Regions from separate parts of the Litchfieldia luteola genome, predicted to be linked through region 1. Evidence: riboswitches for the same ligand, from Rfam matches in the RefSeq annotation. Region 1 holds a riboswitch; each other region holds the start of a gene.
The links. A riboswitch is a leader RNA that binds a small molecule or an ion and turns the genes downstream of it on or off. The one in region 1 is predicted to bind thiamine pyrophosphate.
Positions count from the first base shown of each region.

Region 2: linked by a shared signal. The riboswitch ahead of tenI (thiazole tautomerase TenI) and the one ahead of thiT (energy-coupled thiamine transporter ThiT) in region 1 are both predicted to bind thiamine pyrophosphate.
Region 3: linked by a shared signal. The riboswitch ahead of tenA (thiaminase II) and the one ahead of thiT (energy-coupled thiamine transporter ThiT) in region 1 are both predicted to bind thiamine pyrophosphate.

Region 1 covers NZ_JAGGKM010000009.1:50,275-53,554, forward strand. The annotation lists gene modA (molybdate ABC transporter substrate-binding protein) at 1-281, shown strand, start outside; gene modB (molybdate ABC transporter permease subunit) at 278-943, shown strand; gene thiT (energy-coupled thiamine transporter ThiT) at 1,035-1,622, opposite strand; TPP riboswitch at 1,691-1,796, opposite strand; gene J2Z26_RS20095 (SDR family oxidoreductase) at 1,924-2,568, opposite strand; gene J2Z26_RS20100 (GNAT family N-acetyltransferase) at 2,967-3,280, opposite strand, start outside.
Region 2 covers NZ_JAGGKM010000001.1:261,375-264,654, forward strand. The annotation lists gene J2Z26_RS01400 (ABC transporter ATP-binding protein) at 1-997, shown strand, start outside; gene J2Z26_RS01405 (energy-coupling factor transporter transmembrane component T family protein) at 987-1,787, shown strand; TPP riboswitch at 1,840-1,947, shown strand; gene tenI (thiazole tautomerase TenI) at 2,026-2,661, shown strand; gene thiO (glycine oxidase ThiO) at 2,642-3,280, shown strand, end outside.
Region 3 covers NZ_JAGGKM010000001.1:257,425-260,704, reverse strand. The annotation lists gene J2Z26_RS01395 (ECF transporter S component) at 1-399, opposite strand, end outside; gene tenA (thiaminase II) at 469-1,152, opposite strand; TPP riboswitch at 1,290-1,395, opposite strand; gene J2Z26_RS01385 (YbjQ family protein) at 1,496-1,810, opposite strand; gene J2Z26_RS01380 (hypothetical protein) at 1,791-1,994, opposite strand; gene J2Z26_RS01375 (sigma-Y antisigma factor component) at 2,004-2,198, opposite strand; gene J2Z26_RS01370 (YxlC family protein) at 2,188-2,550, opposite strand; gene sigY (RNA polymerase sigma factor SigY) at 2,492-3,064, opposite strand; gene J2Z26_RS01360 (hypothetical protein) at 3,184-3,280, opposite strand, start outside.

The DNA.
Region 1 (3,280 bases):
AAAAAATTGTTTTTGCAAAAGATGTACGACAGGTCTTAACATATGTTGAAACAGGAAATGTAGATGCAGGAATTGTTTATCATACAGATGCCCTTGCATCAGCTAAAATTGAAATTCAAGAGATAGCTAAGGAAGATACACATTCACCTATCATATATCCTTTAGGTATTTTAAAAGAGAGTAAAAATCCAAATGAGGCCAAGCTATTCTTCGATTTTATGCAAACAGAAGAAGCTCTATCTATTCTCGAAAGCTACGGATTTGTGGGTCTTTTAAAATGATAAATGACGTAATCTGGAGCCCTGTAAAACTCTCTTTACAAATTGCTTCGTTTTCTTTACTTGTCGTCTTGATTTTAGGTGTACTAATTGCTCGTCTAATGGCAAATCGAACGTTTAAAGGGAAATCGATAGTTGACACATTGCTGCTTTTACCTTTAGTTTTGCCTCCATCTGTCGTTGGATTCTTATTGATCGTGATTTTTGGTAAAAACTCATACATTGGTCAATTCATTGAATGGTTGTTTAATCAACCGATTATTTTCACATGGTGGGCTGCTGTTATTGCTGCCATTGTTGTTTCATTCCCATTGATGTACCAATCCGTTCTAATTGGATTCGAATCCATTGATAAGGACATAGAAGATGCATCTAGAATTGATGGAGCAAGTGAGTGGAATGTATTTTTACAGATTACTGTTCCACTGGCATCGAAAGCCATCATTACTGGAGGAATTTTAAGCTTTGCCCGTGCACTAGGCGAATTTGGTGCTACACTCATGTTTGCTGGGAATATACCTGGGAAAACTCAAACGATTCCCACTGCCATTTATGTTGCAATGGATTCAGGAAACATGGGCCTAGCATGGACCTTAGTTATAATCATACTCTCTATTTCATTTCTAATGCTGATTTCGATTAACCTTATAAAAAAACGATATTAAATAAGCATTTCTACATCTGGTAGGGATGCTCTTTTTCAAAAAAAATAACACCCAGAAATTAATCTGAGCGTTACCTTGTGTTTAGAATTTATTATTTTGAAACTCCACCGATTGTTTCTTTTTGCTTTACTAAACGAGGAGCAGTTACAAGTAAAAGGACTAAAACAATTGAGCATAAGATGAATGCTCCTAGTGCTGTTCCACCGTTAACAAATAGAGAGTAAATAACTGGAGACATATCTTCTGGCGCATAGTCTCCCCAGAAAACAACACCTGCTATAAAGTGCCAGAAATAGCGTGCAACTGTTCCTACTAATACAGCAACAATTACCCAAAGTGCAATAGCACCCTTATTATTTTCCTTAACTGCTTTTTGGATGGCAGGATATAACAGTCCCGCAAACCCAACAAATGCAAAAGCAATAAAATATTCAATCGCAAATTGAAGTGGCGTTAAAAAGTAGGCATCCCCGGTTACTACCTGAAGTAGTCCCCATAGAAAACCAGCTACTAAACTCACTCTGAAGCCCCAACGTAATGCTAAAATAAAGATTGGAACCATCGCAACTGAAATGGACATCCATGGTCCTAGTTGAATGGAAGGTAAAAAATCAAGAATTAGTGCAAATGCAGCGAAGATAGAAGCTTCAATCATTGCTTGCAAGTTCATTTTCTTCATAAAAAAATCTCCCCTTTGTTCATTATTCGTAACCTCAAGGGGAGATTCCATAGGTATTACAAAATACCTATGTCTCTATTTCACATTCCTGCGCTAGCATTATCTAACAGGTTCGAAGGGTCAGAACAGAGAAAAACTGTTCACTCTCAGCGTAAAGCTCCCCTTGTGGTATACAAGTTATTAAGTTCATAGTTGATTATAACCGAATTATATATTTGTTTAAAGTGTTAAATGTTAATTATTTGATTTAGTTGCTAAAGGTGAACTGAATTGAATACTCCAACACTGTAAATCTTTCTGACTATAAACCTTTCAGTGCCTTACTCACAGGAGTTTCCCCATTCACCAGATCGAACCCCTTATGGTACGTGGTTTCTTCAGAAAGTGACTCCATTACAACCTTTGCAACATCAGCTCGAGTAACAGATCCTCGTTCTAAACTAGGTCCTACAGTCACCTTTCCTGTTTCATCTTCATTTAGAAGACCACCTGGCCTTACAATCGTATAGTTCAATCTACTTTGAACAAGTGCTCTGTCTGCGTAGTGCTTCGCAACATAATACGGTCGGAGCTTCTCATTCCAGTTATCACGTGTATTCGCCCCAAGCGCACTTACCATCACAAAGCGGTTAACATTCACTTGCTCTGATGCCTCCACTGTTTTTACCGCACCATCAAGATCAATTAAAAGAGTTTGATCATATCCAGTTTGCCCACCAGATCCAGCTGTAAATACGACCGCATCACAACCTCTAATTGCCTCAGCCACTTGTTCGACTCCATCTTCGAGACTAGCTACAACCGTTTCTACACCTTTGGTCTTAAAGAACTCAACCTGTGCATTCTTTCGTACCATCGCTCTAACCGTATATGCCTCACTATCCTGCAGGAGGTCTACAAGTAACTTTCCAATTTGTCCATTCGCTCCTACTACACAAACCTTCATCCAATCAAACTCCTTTCTTCTTTTCTACATCTATTATTGCATCTTAAGAAACTCCCTTCAAAGGTTATGCTTTTATCGTGCAAACTATAAGCCATTTCAATAATATGCCTTCAGATAAAATTCTGAATTTTAAGACTTATCATTTCATAAAACAGATACATCGTCGATATAATAAAAATTAACATTTTCACTATTAATATATTCTTTTAAGGTGGTGCTCACTTGGAACTCATCGAATATCTATATCCCACTACATGGACAGGAGCAACTGTATTTTTACTTGGTAGTTTACTAACAGTCTACCTACACTTGAAAGTATACAAACTTGAAGAATAATAATTGATTCCCTTTGGAACTTTCCCACAAAAAATACCGGTGCGAACGCGGCCCGGTATTTTTTACAGTTTAACCCTCTTCGTTTCTAAATCGTACCATTTTACCCAGCGAACAGTGCCCACTCCGTTTCGTTCATCAATTTTCACTTTAAAATTGTGCTTTCTATAAAAATTCCTCAAGCCTTCTGGGTTATCTGAAATATCTCCAACAATTTCAATAATCCCTTCTGACAAGCAATACGACTTTAAATATTTTATGAGAATGGATCCAAGACCGCGATTGTGCTTATGCCCACGAATATCCCCAATATGTATACACTTGTTGTTATATACCTGTGATTTCGCTTCAAACGTTAATATCGCAGCATCACAAGAAA
Region 2 (3,280 bases), on a different contig from region 1:
TGAGCCAACAGCCATGCTTGACCCAGAAGGAACAAAGGATATTTGGGATACGATAAAAAAAATAAGCAAAGACAAGACAGTCATCATCGTTGAACATAAAATTGATCATGTCATTGACTTTGTCGACCGAATTATCCTCTTTGATGGGAAAGGACAAATCATTGCTGATGGAGATAAAGATGAAATTTTCCTGAACTACAAGAAAGAAATTAAAGCTCAGGGAATTTGGTATCCGGGCGTATGGGATGAGTATGTCAGTGAAAGGCCATCTAACCTGCCAGATTTTATGGAAGATGCGAATGAAGTCCTTAGGTTAGAAAACTTTACAGGCTACCGGAATAAAGAAGCAAAAATACATGTACCTGATTGTACAGTCAAAGCAGGAGAATGGATTGTAATTGTTGGAGAAAATGGTGCCGGAAAGAGTACGTTATTACATGCCTTATTTCAATTTATTAAAACGTCAGGACACTATGATTTAATGGAGACAAACATTCAACATATCCAAAAACTGACTAAGTATTTAACATTTGTTTTTCAAAATCCTGAATTCCAGTTCATTACGAATTCTGTCTATGAAGAGATAGCCTATTCATTAAAAATGGAGAAGGTCAATGATAAGGAAATTGAAGAAAAAGTAAATGAACTGTTAACTCTTTTTCAGTTGGAAAATCACCGCAAACAACATCCCTATCAACTATCAATGGGACAAAAGCGCAGATTAAGTGTAGCAGCATCCATTGTTAAGGGGCAAAGAATCATGCTCCTAGATGAACCAACATTTGGCCAGGATTCAAAAAATACATTCGCATTGCTTGAGCTCATTGAACAGTATCGTAGAAAAGGAACGACTATATTGATGGTGACACATGATGAACAAATTGAAGCTCATTTTGCCACAAGGGTATGGCATATCGAAGCTGGCGAGCTGATCAATGATCGAGTTCAAACTAGGTCTCAGCCTTTTTTAGAAAGGAAAGTGACCTATGCAAATTAACTTTTCATTTGAAGAAACCTGGCTGCACAAGATTAATCCAAGTGTAAAACTACTTACGATGATATTTCTACTATTTATCGTACTGTTTATTCATAACCTAAACTTTATGATGAACTTTGCCATTATCACTCTCATTCTCTACTGTTTTTTTACAGGACACCCAACGAAACGAGTACTACTCTTTTCCATACCCTTTGTGATTGTATTTATTTCTACAGCATCCTCTATGATTCTGTTTGGAAAAGGTGATACTACTTGGCTTAAATGGGGGCTCATTTCTATTTCGGAGGAGAGTTTTTATAGAGGAATACACATTGGTTTTCGAGCTCTCACTTTTGCAGCCTTAGGATTGACCTTTGCATTAACAACAAGACCTGTTTATTTATTTTATTCCTTAATGCAACAGTTAAAACTAAAGCCAAAATATGCGTATAGCTTTATGGCTGCAGTGAGGCTTATACCGATTATGATTGAAGAATTCCAAACCATCCGAAATGCCATGAAAGTTCGTGGTGGGGATGACAAAAATGGGATTCTATCTATTTTTAAAAAAATGAAATCCTACACGATACCTATGTTATCCCAAAGCATTCGTCGAGCACACAGAATTGCAGTTGCTATGGAAGCGAAAGGATTCTCAGATACGACAAAGAGAACGTATTATTATCAGGTAGGCTACTCAAGATATGATCTGATATTTATATTGTACTTTGTCATTATGTTACTAGTAGGCTATGTACTTGCTATCAATCTACCTTACTTACCAGCAACAGATATACGCTATAACTAAATTGATTGAGAATCTAACGATGTATGTTATACTAAGGGTAATCTAATAGCTATTTATTCACTAGGGGAGTCAGACTGTTGACTGAGATGGAGAACGTGTTTCCAGACCCTTTGTACCTGATCTAGATCATGCTAGCGTAGGGAAGTGGAGCGGTTAACATTACCTATTGATATAACCTAACCACTCTTCCTTACTGGAATGAGTGGTTTTTTTATTTTCCTACTAAGGGGATTTTTTAATGGCAAAAAAAGAGCTTCATATCATCTCGACTGGACAGCAGCCAATAAAAGAATTTGTAAGCACTATAGCCAGCATTCATGATTATGTTGACTATATACATATTCGAGAAAAAACGAAAACAGCTAAAGAAATCTTTGATACTGTGATGTACCTTACAGAAAATAAAATTCCGTTATCTAAAATAATAATAAATGACAGAGTAGATGTGGCTGCTGTTACAAGAGTAGCAGGAGTGCAACTTGGTTACTCAAGTTTAGATGTTGAGTCAGTTAAATCTAGATTTCCAGAATTAAAGATTGGCTGTTCAATCCATTCAAAAGAAGAGGCTATCGCTGCTGAGAAAAATGGGGCTAACTTCTGTTTATTTGGCCATATTTACTCAACTAAGTCTAAACCTGGAATAGCTCCAAGAGGAATTACAGGCTTAACAGAAGTTGTTAGCACAACCAATTTACCAGTTATAGCGATAGGTGGAATTCAGCCTCAAAGTACACTAGATGTTATTGAAGCGGGAGCCGCTGGCATTGCCGTATTATCTGGTGTCTTATTGGCTTCTAACCCTTTAGGTGCAGTAAAAGAATATGCATACAAACTAGGAAGGGAAGGTGTACATAATGAAGCAAGAAAACTATGATGCTATCATTATTGGTGGTGGTGTCAATGGTTGTGCGGTAGCCTACAATCTTGCCAAGAGAGGTAGAAAAGTAGTTTTATTGGAAAAAGACCGAATAGCTAGTAAGTCCTCTGGAGCTGCTGCTGGAATGATTGCAGCACAAACAGAGCTTGATGAAGATGGTCCACTGTTTTCTTTGGCACGTAAAAGTAGAAGCATGTTTACTGATCTTGCTATAGAACTTAAGAAGGTAAGCGGAATTGATATAGAACTCGTGAACAAAGGCATGTATAAGGTTGCTTTAACAGAAGAACAAGAAGAGGAACTAAAAGGAATTATTAAAGTCCAAACGAATCTTGGTGAAAAAGCTGAGTGGCTTACAGCTAATGAGTTACGCATGAAGGAACCCGCAATTTCATCAGAAGTAAGGGGCGCAATGTATGTCCCAGAAGATGGGCAAGTATCTGCACCACACCTTACCGCTGCCTTTGCCAGCTCTGCAGCTGCGCTAGGAGCTGAAATAAAAGAATTTACCGATGTGTATTCAGTTGAATATGAAAGCGGACAGGTAAAAGGGGTTATCACAAATGAGGGGAGGTTTACTAGCGAGAACATCATCGTGTGTACCGGTGCATGGAGC
Region 3 (3,280 bases), on a different contig from region 1:
GGCAAAATCCATAATTAGTGAGCCTAGACCTGCACCAAAACCTGCTAGACATACAACAAGTAAGTCAAAACGCTTATAACGGAAAGCTGCTAATACTAGCTCTGCAAATAAACCTTGAATAAATCCATATAGCAATACAGTTAAACCAAATTCAGATCCCATTAAGAACTCACCAGAAGCTGCCGCTGTTTCAGCTAGTAATGCTACCCCTGGTTTTCTAATAATTAGGAAAGCAACCGTTGCGGCAATAAACCACATTCCATAGATTAGCTGATCGGCGTGAAGTCCAAGTGGCTTCACAGCATAATAAAGTGGCCCCCAAAGTTTATAAACTATACCAAATGCAATTGCAATAACGACAGTAACTAATATATCAGTCAGCTTTAAACCTTTATTCATATATGATTGACTCCTTTTTTATTAAATTTTTAGATTCGACATCTTCATAGAAGATGTCGAACGGATCTGTTAAACTTCTAATTTAGTATTTTCAACAGGCCATTTTTCCAGGCGGTAGGCCATTTCCCAGAAGGAGTATTCGTATTGGCTGCTAATCATAAAGTGTTCTTTCATGCGTTTGCGGTCTTCTTCTGTTACTTTTTCAGCAAGTTCATCAAGTCGATTGATTTGTTCTTCAACTAGTTCTCGGAACCAATCTCCACCGTAAGCTTCAATCCATTCTTGGTAGATTGGTTCAGCAGGAGTTGAACCTTGTAGTCTTTCACCGATTTCATAGTACAGCCAGTAGCAAGGAAGTAAAGCTGCAATAATATCACCTAAGTGTCCAGAGTATGCAGCACGGTAAAGATGTGACGTATATGCATATGCTGTTGGTGCTGCTACGAAGTTTTGTCTTTCTTCCTCTGTAATACCTAGACGTTTTGAAAAGTTTTCATGTAATGACAACTCAGCCTCATACGTACCTTGTGCATGAATCGCTAATCTGTTTGTTGTATGTAAATCCTCTGCTTTCGCTGCACCTAATGCTTGAATTCTTGCAAAATGAGATAAATAGTAAGCATCCTGTAAGACATAATAACGAAAAGACTCAAGTGATAAAGTGCCGTCCGCAATGCCTGTTACAAATGGATGGTCAAAGCTTGCCTCCCAAATCGAATTCGCTTCTTTTCTAATTTCCTGTGAAAAAGTCATTTTCCATTCCTCCTAAGATTTTAGTGGGATTTCGACAAGTGCGTGGCATTTGTCGAATTCGTAAAACAACATAAAAAAACCACTTACTTTACCAGAGTAAAGAAGTGGTTGTAATGGAAAATGCACATAAATACAGAGATTCCTATACTCCACTTCCCTACGCTGGTGTTAACCAGATCAGGTTCTAAGGGTCTCAAAGTACACTTCGATCTCAGCCTTTAAAAGGCACCCCTAGTGGAAAAACAATATTAAATTTTAAAATAACATGTTACTGCTACCTATACTAACAGGTTTCTTAACGTTGTCAAACCTTTTTTTGGAAATAAGTAGATCTATTTTTAGACTATTCTACGTAAACTGCTGTTCCATAGGCGATAATTTCAGAAGCATTCGCCATTACGCTGGATGTCTCTAATCTCACACCAATGACAGCATTGGCACCCATTTTTTTTGCGTCCTCTACCATTCTTCCAATGGCTATTTTTCTAGCTTCCGTCATCATATCTGTATAATCTTTTATTTCTCCACCTACAATTGTTTTTAGGCCAGCTAGTAGGTCCTTTCCGATATGTTTCGATTGAACTGTACTTCCTTTTACAAATCCTTTTAATTCCTTAACTTCCTTGCCAGGTACAAACTCAGTAGTCACGATAATCATTTTCTTCTTCCTCCTTTTTTTCTTTCCTTCTTTCTCTTATCAGTACAGCAAATAATGCAACAATCGCCACTCCATAACAAATATAAAAGAATATTGCCCACTGTATGTTTATGAATAGAAAAACAATACCAATTAGTTGTCCAATCGTGGCAGTAGCTGTTAATACATACTTTAATCGATCCATATTCATAACCTACTTTTTCGTTTTAAATATTTTTCTAACAAAGAGTAGATAAAACAGAGAAGGCATAGGGGCCTGGATTAATCCGACAATACCCCATAACCAGTAATTATGACCTCTTTTTCTAGCATCTAGAAAAAGAAAGGTACTTTGTGCGATTAGGATGACTGCAACAAGTGGAATAAGTATTAGTTCTTCAACTGTCATGAATGATCACCTGTTTTCTATGGTGGATATAAACTCCTAGTGGTAGGGAAATGGTTACTATCACTTGTAATACTATAAAAATAACTGGTGCTTTAAAAATTGTTAGTACTAATAAACTTAATATAGTAATAGCTGATATAAAGAAGATAATTAATTCTTTTACGAGTCTTCTTCTAGCAGCTTCTTTTTCTTTGATGACCATTTGCTCAAACCACTGTACATTAGGTGTATATGTTTGATAGGTGTTGTCCAATTGGTTAAGACCCTTATTTATCTTATCGATGAGATTTGAATCAAAGTCTTGTTGTTGTTGTTTCTTCTTTAACGGGATAATCTTGTCTTCTGTCATCATCGTTCAACTCCTTTCTAACAGTCGCGATTCCATTGTGAATTCGTGATTTTACAGTACCAAGTGCAATCCCAAGCATGTCTGCTATTTCATCATAGGCATATCCGTAATAATGCTTTAACACAATTGGAATGCGAATTTCATCTGATAGTTTCCCAAGTGCATTCAAAACATCATTCCACTCTTCATTTCTACTCTCAAACTGCCACTTCATTTTGCGAAGAGCCTGTTCCTGCTCTTGCCAACTTTGCTCTCTTTTCTTTCTACGCAGATCATCTATATAGATGTTCGTTGCTATCGTGATAAGCCAAGAGGAAAACTTTGATTTTCCGTTGTATAGTTTGATTTTTTCAATACACTTAATCATCGTTTCTTGGGCCAAGTCCTCTGCCATTTCTGGCTTCATGGTCACTTTGATTAAGTATTTTACTAAGAAGGAATAATGCTTTTCAAAAAGCATTGCAAAAGCAAGAGAGTCACCCCGCTTTGCACTTTTTATTAAGTCTTTATCGTCCATCTAATGGCTCTCCCCAGTGTAGTCCGTTTTTTTATCTAAAGGTAATACGTTTAACTGTTCAAAAAAGTTCACTACATTTTTTAATTTATTTTAAAAAGCAGCTCTCTTCTGAAAGCTGCTTAAGCAAATCGATAATAAATAAGTATAAAGGTAGCAAGAACAAAGATATAGTTTAAAAACACAAAAATCATTTGATCAATGATTGACTTGTGTATA